2 regions of the Streptomyces sp. NPDC025793 genome follow, and region 1 is predicted to be linked to the other one. Evidence: riboswitches for the same ligand, from Rfam matches in the RefSeq annotation. Region 1 holds a riboswitch; the other holds the start of a gene.
What was found. A riboswitch is a leader RNA that binds a small molecule or an ion and turns the genes downstream of it on or off. The one in region 1 is predicted to bind cyclic di-AMP.
Positions count from the first base shown of each region.

Region 2: linked by a shared signal. The riboswitch ahead of ACZ4MF_RS32165 (M23 family metallopeptidase) and the one ahead of ACZ4MF_RS07630 (transglycosylase family protein) in region 1 are both predicted to bind cyclic di-AMP.

Region 1 is NZ_JBVHMR010000003.1:46,244-51,366, reverse strand. It holds gene ACZ4MF_RS07645 (nucleoside triphosphate pyrophosphohydrolase) at 1-88, shown strand, start outside; gene ACZ4MF_RS07640 (cytochrome P450 family protein) at 115-1,437, shown strand; gene ACZ4MF_RS07635 (transglycosylase family protein) at 1,630-2,733, shown strand; cyclic di-AMP (ydaO/yuaA leader) riboswitch at 2,916-3,090, shown strand; gene ACZ4MF_RS07630 (transglycosylase family protein) at 3,095-3,811, shown strand; gene eno (phosphopyruvate hydratase) at 4,148-5,123, shown strand, end outside.
Region 2 is NZ_JBVHMR010000021.1:123,664-128,786, reverse strand. It holds gene ACZ4MF_RS32175 (HPr family phosphocarrier protein) at 10-291, shown strand; gene ACZ4MF_RS32170 (GntR family transcriptional regulator) at 456-1,142, opposite strand; gene ACZ4MF_RS32165 (M23 family metallopeptidase) at 1,360-2,085, opposite strand; cyclic di-AMP (ydaO/yuaA leader) riboswitch at 2,098-2,261, opposite strand; gene ACZ4MF_RS32160 (M16 family metallopeptidase) at 2,472-3,842, opposite strand; gene ACZ4MF_RS32155 (M16 family metallopeptidase) at 3,860-5,123, opposite strand, start outside.

The sequences.
Region 1 (5,123 bases):
CGACCCGGAGGCGGCCCTGCGCGCGGCGGCGCGGGTGTACCGCGACGCGATACGCCGGGCGGAAGGCACGGCACCGGAGCAGGGGTGACGGGCGGCGCCGGATACCGTCGAGGGGTGACCGACCAGCACCACCCCTCGCCCGCCCCCGGCGCGCCCGGCGTTCCCGAGCTGTTCTCCTGGGAGTTCGCCACCGATCCGTACCCGGCGTACGCCTGGCTGCGGGAGCACGCCCCCGTGCACCGGACGCGATTGCCCAGCGGGGTCGAGGCGTGGCTGGTCACGCGGTACGCCGATGCCCGGCAGGCCCTCGCCGACCAGCGGCTGAGCAAGAACCCGGCCCATCACGACGAGCCCGCGCACGCCAAGGGCAAGACCGGTATCCCCGGCGAGCGCAAGGCCGAGCTGATGACACATCTGCTGAACATCGACCCGCCGGACCACACCCGGCTGCGACGGCTGGTCAGCAAGGCGTTCACACCCCGCCGTGTCGCCGAGTTCGCACACCGGGTGCAGGAGCTGACCGACCAGCTCATCGACCGCTTCGCGGAAAGGGGGTCCGCCGACCTCATCCACGAGTTCGCCTTCCCCCTGCCCATCTACGCCATCTGCGACATGCTCGGCGTCCCGCGCGAGGACCAGGACGACTTCCGGGACTGGGCGGGGATGATGATCCGGCACGGCGGAGGTCCGCGCGGCGGGGTCGCGCGGTCGGTCAAGAAGATGCGCGGCTACCTCGCCGAGCTGATCCACAAGAAGCGCGAGGCGCTGCCCGCCGAGCCCGCGCCCGGCGAGGACCTGCTCTCCGGCCTCATCCGCGCCTTCGACCACGGCGAGCACCTCACCGAGAACGAGGCCGCCGCCATGGCCTTCATCCTCCTGTTCGCCGGTTTCGAGACCACGGTGAACCTGATCGGCAACGGCACCTACGCCCTGCTCACCCACCCCGGGCAGCGCCGGCGGCTCCAGGACTCCCTGGCGCGCGGGGAGCGGGACCTGCTGGAGACCGGTATCGAGGAACTGCTGCGCTACGACGGCCCGGTGGAGCTGGCCACCTGGCGGTTCGCCACCGAGCCGCTCGTCATCGGCGGGCAGGACATCGCGCCCGGCGACCCGGTGCTCGTGGTGCTCGCGGCGGCCGACCGGGACCCGGAGCGGTTCGCCGAGCCGGACGTGCTGGACCTCTCCCGCCGGGACAACCCACACCTCGGCTACGGCCACGGCATCCACTACTGCCTCGGCGCGCCGCTCGCCCGCCTGGAGGGCCAGAGCGCGCTCGCCACCTTGTTCACCCGGCTGCCCGACCTGCGGCTCGCCGCCGATCCGGCCGAGCTGCGCTGGCGCGGCGGGCTCATCATGCGGGGGCTGCGCACCCTGCCGGTCGAGTTCACCCCGGCCCCCGCCGGCGGGGGAACCGCCGCTGCCGTACAAGCGTCGTAGGGGTGGGCGAAACCGGCGTAACGGCCTCGTGGGAAACGAAACATGACAGGGATTCAACCTTGTGATCTTCACGTGATCTGCGCGGCATTAACTTGTGACAAGTGATCGTGTGCCGATACGTTCACCCATCAGCGTGGCGACCGGCACCGTCCGCCGCCGCGCCGGTCCTGCTGTCGCACGAAAGGCTTCCGCATGCTCACCGGGAACGGTCGTCACCGTCGCCCCCGTCAGGCTCCGGCCCTCCTCGTCGCGGCCGGCGTGACCGGCTCCGCCATCGCCATCCCGCTGCTCGGCGCCGCGAGCGCCCACGCGGCCGACGGCACCACGTGGGACAAGGTCGCCGAGTGCGAGAGCGGCGGCTCCTGGAGCCAGAACAGCGGCAACGGGTACTACGGCGGTCTCCAGATATCGCAGGACGACTGGGACAAGTACGGTGGCGCGCAGTACGCCGACAGCGCCGACCAGGCCAGCCGCAATCAGCAGATCGCCGTCGCCGAGAAGATCCTCGCCGACCAGGGCACCAAGCCGTGGACCATGTGCGCGCTGACCGCCGGGCTGACCTCCAACTCGGGTTCGGTCGACGTCGACACGGGCGTCGGGAACTCCGGGAACGGCAAGGGCTCGGGTGGCGACTCCGGATCGACGAACGGTTCCGACTCGTCCGGTCTGTCGGATTCATCCGGGTCCGACTCGGGCTCCGGGGACGGGTCGGGCGCCCACTCCGGCTCGACGTCCGGCTCCGGCGCGGACGCTTCCTCGGGCACCGGCGCCACGCCCGGACCGAGTGCGAGCGACGGGGACGGCAAGGGGTCGGGCGCGTCGCACGGCTCCAAGGGTGCAGGCGGCCGCAAGTCCGATAAGGGCGACAAGGCGGGCACGTCCGGTTTCGATGGTTCCACCGGTTCCTCCGGTGACGGGGGTGCGCAGGGCGGCGACAGTTCGCCCAGTGCCACCCCCGGAACCGACGAGTCGGACAATTACCCGCAGAGCACCGGTTCCTGGAGCCTCGTCGACACGGGAGCGCTCAGCAGTGGCGGACGTCACCGCGGCGGAAGTGCGGACGAAAACGTGACAAACGGTCAGGATGCCGCGTCCTCGGGTCGCCACGCGGGTCGCCCGACGGGCACCTACACGGTCCGTGAGGGCGACACGCTCGCCTCCATCGCCGACTCTCTCGGCGTCGACGGCGGATGGCGCGCGCTCTATGACGGCAACAAGAAGGTGATAGGGGCCGACCCGAACCAGATCGCCGCCGGTCAGACCCTGGAAGTCGGTCACGAAAAGGACGCGGAGTAAGGCGAGTTGGCGCCCCGCTTGATCGCTAATGTCCGTTTTGGCGAAAGTGTGGGATGAGTCTCAGAAGCCCTGATCGTCTTTGAAATTCCGTCGATCGCCTGTCTACGGTCAGGACCGCTCGTCACCACGAGCTCCGGCTGCCGCAACGCCGAATCCTGCCAGCGGCCGTCCGGGAACAGTCGTCGCGTCAAGCGCCGTAGGCAGGAGCGGGGGACCCAAGGTAGGCGCTGGAACCGGCAGTTGACGCCGGATCCGGCTTGGGGTGAAGCCGCAGGCCCGCGACAGCGGGCGTGCGGCCGGGCAACTCAACCGGCCCGAACCCGACAGCTCACCTCGCAGGCGTCGGTGAGGGGATCGATCCATGCTGTTTTCCGGCAAGGGCAAGCACCGCCGTCCGTCCAAGGCCGTCCGCGTCGTCGCGCTGGCCGGTGTCACCGGTGCCGCCGTCGCCGCCCCGCTGATGGCGGCAGGCAACGCCTCCGCCGCCACCGCCTCCGAGTGGGACGCGGTCGCCCAGTGCGAGTCGGGTGGCAACTGGTCCATCAGCACCGGCAACGGCTTCTATGGCGGCCTCCAGTTCTCCGCCTCCACCTGGGCCGCGTACGGCGGCACCGCCTACGCCTCGACCGCCAACCAGGCCACCAAGGCGCAGCAGATCGCCGTCGCCGAGAAGGTCCTCGCCTCGCAGGGCAAGGGCGCCTGGCCGGTCTGCGGCACGGGCCTGTCCTCCGCCCCGTACAACGGCTCCGCCCCGAGCACCGGCTCCGGCTCCACCGGCAGCGGCTCGGCGGGCAGCGGCTCCTCCGGCAGCGCCACCACCCGCTCCGCCGACCAGCAGGCCGCCACCCGCTCCACCGAGCGCACGGCCCCGAAGGCGAGCAAGACCGTCACCACCCCGACCGGCAAGAAGGTCAAGAAGGGCGACGGCGAGTACAAGGTCGTCAAGGGCGACACCCTCAGTTCCATCGCCGAGAAGCACCACGTCGCCGGCGGCTGGCAGAAGCTGTTCCGGCTGAACAAGGACATCGTCGACAACGCCGACCTCATCTTCCCCGGTCAGCAGCTGCACCTGAAGTGACATCCGGCTCCGGCCGGACGCACAGCGCCCTCACATCCCCACCCCCCACACTGAGGACCCCGTGAGGGTCACCCCCGTCCCCACGGGCTCCCCGTCCCGGCGCGTGTTCCCCCGTACGCGCCGGGGCGGGGCTTTCTGTTTCCCCACTCTTCAGCCGGGCCTCATCGACGGCCCCCTTTGTTCCGAGGGTGAACAATGGGTACCGTCTGCATGTCCCACCGCGTTCACGGGGCGGTCGGTCGCGGGCCGATCCCCCGGAGACGGTTAGGCTCTAGTCGCACGGCGCAGCCGCAAGGCACACCGCCCCGCACTTCCAGCGTCACATCCAAGAAGGAGATGCTCGTGCCGTCCATCGACGTCGTCGTAGCCCGGGAAATCCTGGACTCCCGAGGCAACCCCACGGTCGAGGTCGAGGTCGGCCTCGACGACGGCAGCACGGGTCGTGCCGCCGTTCCGTCGGGCGCCTCGACCGGTGCCTTCGAGGCCATCGAGCTGCGCGACGGTGACCCGAACCGCTACCAGGGCAAGGGCGTCGAGAAGGCCGTCCTCGCCGTCATCGAGCAGATCGGCCCGGAGCTGGTCGGCTACGACGCCACCGAGCAGCGCCTGATCGACCAGGCCATGTTCGACCTGGACGCCACCGACAACAAGGGCTCCCTCGGCGCCAACGCCATCCTCGGCGTCTCCCTCGCCGTCGCCCACGCCGCCTCCGAGGCCAGCGACCTGCCGCTGTTCCGCTACCTGGGCGGCCCCAACGCGCACCTGCTGCCGGTGCCGATGATGAACATCCTCAACGGCGGCTCGCACGCGGACTCCAACGTGGACATCCAGGAGTTCATGATCGCTCCGATCGGCGCCGAGTCCTTCTCCGAGGCGCTGCGCTGGGGCGCCGAGGTCTACCACACGCTGAAGAAGGTCCTGAAGTCCAAGGGCCTGTCCACCGGCCTGGGCGACGAGGGCGGCTTCGCCCCGAACCTGGAGTCGAACCGCGCCGCCCTCGACCTCATCCTGGAGGCGATCAAGGAGGCCGGTTACGTCCCCGGCCAGCAGATCGCCCTCGCGCTCGACGTCGCCGCCTCCGAGTTCTACAAGGACGGCAAGTACCTCTTCGAGGGCAAGGAGCGCTCCGCCGCCGAGATGACGGAGTACTACGAGGAGCTCGTCTCCGCGTACCCGCTCGTCTCCATCGAGGACCCGCTGTTCGAGGACGACTGGGCCGGCTGGAAGGTCATCACCGACCGCCTCGGCGACAGGGTCCAGCTCGTCGGCGACGACCTGTTCGTCACCAACCCCGAGCGCCTCGCCCGCGGCA
Region 2 (5,123 bases), on a different contig from region 1:
CAGCAACACATGGCTGAGCGCCGCGTCAACGTCGGCTGGGCCGAGGGCCTCCACGCCCGCCCCGCCTCCATCTTCGTCCGAGCCGCCACGGCCGCAGGCGTCCCGGTGACGATCGCCAAGGCTGACGGCAACCCCGTCAACGCGGCCTCCATGCTGGCCGTCCTGGGTCTGGGCGCCCAGGGTGGCGAGGAGATCGTCCTCGCCTCGGACGCCGAGGGCGCGGACATCGCCCTGGAGCGTCTGGCCAAGCTGGTCTCCGAGGGCCTGGAGGAGCTGCCCGAGACCGTCTGATCCGGCCCCGCCCGGAACACGGAACACCGAAGCCGCGTCGCCCTTTGTGGGGCGGCGCGGCTTCGCCGTTTGGCACGGTCTTCCACAATGCGTGAACACACCTGAATTCAGGCAGCAAGAATACACCGCCACCGAATTACTCTTCTTTGTATACGGCGCTCGTGTTAATGGCGCAGGCCGCTCATGTTTACGGCGTGTTGCGAAGTCCTCACGCCCTCGCCGCCGGCGGAAAAGCGAAGCCTGTGCGCGGCCGTCGCGCGCTCGCCGTGCAGAGCCGTGAGCGCCCGCGCGCGCTCGCCGTCGCCGCGCGCCACCGCGTCCACGATCGCGCCGTGCTCCGCCCAGGACTCGACCGGGGTCGGCAGCGCCTCCACCGCGTACATCCAGGCGATCTTGTGGCGCAACTGGGTCAGCATCGAGGTCAGCGAGGGGCTCGCGCAGGCCTGGGCGAGCGTCTCGTGGAACCAGCCGCCCAGTGACCGAAGATCCTCGCTGCTGCCCCGCCTGGCCCGCTCCTGGCCCAGTCTGACCAGGCCACGCAGCACCTTCAGATGCGCCTCCGTGCGCCGCTGCGCGGCCCGGGCGGCGCCGAGCGGCTCCAGGAGCATCCGCATCTCCAGCAGGTCGGCCGCCTCCTGCTCGGTCGGCTCGGCCACGCACGCGCCCGCGTGCCGGCGCGTCACCACGAAGCCCTCCGCCTCCAGCGTGCGCAGGGCCTCGCGGACGGGGACGCGCGAGACGCCGTAGCGGCGGGCCAGGACTTCCTCGGTGAGGCGGCTGCCGCGCTCGTGGACACCGGCGACGATGTCGTCCCGGATCGCCGTGCATACCGAGTGCGCCGGAATACGCATGACCGACCTCCGCCTTAATCCCCGTGACACGTCGACGATGGACGCGTGTTCCGTGACTCTATTGCAATGAGCCAGAATTTCCGACGGCGGGCCGGAATCCATGGATATTTTTTGGACAGCGACTCCGTAAGCGCACCGAGGGCACCGTGGAAAAACGACGAAAGCCCCGGCTCGGTGAGCCGGGGCTTCGGATGCCGTGTCTCGTGCGCCGTGCGCGTCAGACGTCCACGCCGTGCTCGCGGAGATAGGCGACCGGGTCGACGTCCGAGCCGTAGTCGGGGGTCGTACGGGCCTCGAAGTGCAGGTGGGGTCCGGTGACGTTGCCGGTCGCGCCGGACAGGCCGATCTGCTCGCCCGGGGTGACCTGTTGGCCCACCGTGACGCCGATGGACGACAGGTGGCCGTACTGGGTGTACATGCCGTCGGCCATCCGGATCACGATCTGGTTGCCGTACGCGCCGCCCCAGCCGGTGGAGACGACGGTGCCGGAGCCGACCGCGTGGACGGGGGTGCCGCTGGCCGCGTGGAAGTCGATGCCGGTGTGGGAGCCGGAGGACCACAGGGAACTGCTGGCCTTGTAGCCCGTGGAGACGTACGAGTCCGTGATCGGGGGGACGAAGCGGTTCAGCCGCTCGCGCTCCGCCTCGCGTGCGGCGCGGGCCTTGGTCTCGCGGATCTCCTGGGCCCGCCGGGCCGCGGCCTCCTCGGCGGCCTGCCGCTGGGCGGCCGCCTGCGCGTCGATCTGCGCGGCGATGTCGTCGCCCACGCTGATCACCGGGGTGAGGCCGGTCTGCTCGACGGAGTTCTGGGCGGCGGACGCGGGGGAGGCCGCGAGGGTGCCGATGACACCGGTGGTGAGGGCCGCGACGCCGGCCGCCTGAGCGGCGGTGCGCGTGACCCGGCCGGGCTTGCGGTGCTTCCCGGTGGCGCACATGAACGCCATGGAGTGGCTGGTCCTTTCCTTCCCTCTCGCCTACCGGGTTAGCTGACGGGTTCGGAGCAGGAAGGTCTCCTACGGCCCCCCACGCGCACGCGTGGGCGTCCGATTCACCCCAGGGGACGTTGTGGGTCCCCGGCTCCCCTGGCTCGCGCCGTACGGGGACTCGGCGATGGCTGTCCGGTGCCGCGGGTGCGGCGCACTGCCCGACGAACAGCCCGGACGACGCTAGGCGGGCCTGCCGTCGGTCCCCAAACCGAACCGGGCCTTTGTAGCGCATCCCACAGGGCAGACAGGCAACCTCCGTCCCAAATCGGGCATCTGGGGAAGAGCGCGGAACGGCGTGGGGCCCTGACGGCCCGTAGGCGGTCAGGGCCCCACGCGCGCGTGCCCTACTCGGCCGCGACGACGCTGACTTCGCCGATGCCGAGCGCCTCCACCGGCGCCTTGATCTGCGAGGCGTCACCGACGAGGACGGTCACCAGGCCGTCCACCGGGAAGGCGTTCACGACGGCGGCCGTGGCCTCCACCGTGCCCGTGGCGGCCAGCTGCCGGTACAGCGTCGCCTGGAAGTCGTCGGGCAGATGCTGCTCGACCTGGTCGGCCAGCGTGCTCGCGACGGCCGCCGCCGTCTCGTACTTGAGCGGCGCGACCCCGACGAGGTTCTGGACGGCCACGTCCCGCTCGGCGTCGGTCAAGCCCTCCGCCGCGAGGGTGCGCAGCACCTTCCACAGGTCGTCCAGCGCGGGACCGGTGTTCGGCGTGTCCACCGAGCCGCTGATGGCGAGCAGGGAGGCACCCGTGCCGTCCGCGGCGGACCGCAGGACCTGGCCGAAGGCACGCACACCGTAGGTGTAGCCCTTCTCCTCGCGCAGGACGCGGTCCAGGCGGGAGGTGAGGGTGCCGCCCAGACAGTACGTGCCGAGCACCTGCGCGGGCCACACGCGGTCGTGCCGGTCGGGGCCGACGCGGCCGATCAGCAACTGCGTCTGGACCGCGCCGGGCCGGTCCACGATGACCACGCGGCCGGTGTCGTCGGCGCTCACGGCCGGCACGGGCCGGGGCTGCCCGGGGGTGCCGCTCCAGGCGCCCAGGGTGTCGCCGAGCAGGGCGTCCAGGTCGATGCCGGTGAGGTCGCCGACCACGACCGTAGTGGCCGTCGAGGGGCGCACATGGCGGTCGTAGAAGGCGCGTACGGCGGCCGCGTCGATCTTCTCGACCGTCTCTTCGGTGCCCTGCCGCGGACGCGACATGCGCGAGGTCGCCGGGAACAGCTCCTTGGACAGCTCCTTGGCGGCCCGGCGGGTGGGGTTGGCCAGCTCGTGCGGGATCTCGTCCAGGCGGTTGCGGACCAGCCGCTCGACCTCGCTCTCGGCGAACGCGGGCGCGCGCAGGGCGTCGGCGAGCAGGCCGAGGCCCTTGGCGAGGCGGGAGGCGGGCACCTCCAGGCTGATGCGGACGCCCGAGTGATCGGCGTGCGCGTCGAGCGTGGCGCCCGCGCGCTCCAGCTCGGCCGCGAACTCCTCGGCGGAGTGCTGGTCGGTGCCCTCGGAGAAGGCCCGCGCCATGATCGTGGCGACGCCGTCCAGACCGGCCGGCTCGGCGTCCAGGGGCGCGTCGAGCAGCACCTCGACGGCGACGACCTGCTGGCCGGGGCGGTGGCAGCGCAGCACCGTCAGGCCGTTGTCGAGCGCCGCGCGCTCGGGGGCCGGGAACGCCCACGGCTTGGCCTCGCCGGGCTGCGGCTGAGGGTGGAAGTCCATGCTGGCGAGCTGCTCGGTCACTTGGCCGTCTCCTCGTTCTCGTTGCCGGCCTCTACGGTCGCTTCCTGCTCCGGGTCCTCGGGCACGTCGGCGTCCGGGGCCGCTTCCGGGGACTTCGGCTCGTAGACGAGGACCGCGCGGTTGTCGGGGCGCAGGCGGGCCTTGGCGACCTCCTGGACCTCTTCGGCGGTCACCGCCAGGACGCGCTGCACAGCCGTGAGGGCGAGCTGCGGGTCGCCGAACAGGACGGCGAACCGGCACAGTTCGTCGGCGCGGCCCGCCACCGTGCCGAGCCGGTCCAGCCACTCGCGCTCCAACTGGGCCTGGGCGCGCTCCATTTCCTCCGGCGTCGGGCCCTCCTCGGCGAACCGGGCGAGCTCCTCGTCGATGGCGGCCTCGATGACCGGCACCTCGACGTCGCCGGAGGCCTTCACGTCCAGCCAGCCCATCGAGGGCGCGCCGGCGAGGCGCAGCAGGCCGAAGCCGGCCGCGACGGCCGTGCGGTCGCGGCGCACCAGCCGGTTGTACAGGCGGGAGGACTCGCCGCCGCCGAGGACGGTCAGGGCGAGGTCGGCCGCGTCGCACGCGCGCGTGCCGTCCTCCGGCAGCCGGTAGGCGGCCATCAGGGCGCGCGCCGGGACCTCCTCGACGACGACCTCGCGCTTCTGCTCGCCGATGACCTCGGGCAGGGACCCGTCGCGGGGCGCGGGCTTGCCGTCGTGCGCGGGGATCGAGCCGAAGTACTTCTCGATCCAGGCGAGGGTCCGTACGGGGTCGATGTCGCCGACCACGGACAGCACCGCGTTGTTCGGCGCGTAGTAGGTGCGGAAGAACTGGCGGGCGTCCTCCAGGGTGGCCGCGTCCAGGTCCGCCATCGAGCCGATCGGCGTGTGGTGGTACGGGTGGCCCTGCGGGTAGCTGAGGGCGGTCAGCTTCTCGAAGGCGGTGCCGTAGGGGACGTTGTCGTAGCGCTGGCGGCGCTCGTTCTTGACGACGTCCCGCTGGTTCTCCATGGACTCGTCGTCCAGGGCGGCCAGCAGCGAGCCCATGCGGTCGGCCTCCAGCCAGAGCGCGAGCTCCAGCTGGTGGGCGGGCATGGTCTCGAAGTAGTTGGTGCGCTCGAAGCTGGTGGTGCCGTTCAGCGAGCCGCCGGCACCCTGCACCAGTTCGAAGTGGCCGTTGCCCTTCACCTGTCCCGAGCCCTGGAACATCAAGTGCTCGAAAAGGTGAGCCAGGCCGGTACGCCCCTTGACTTCGTGGCGGGAGCCGACGTCGTACCAG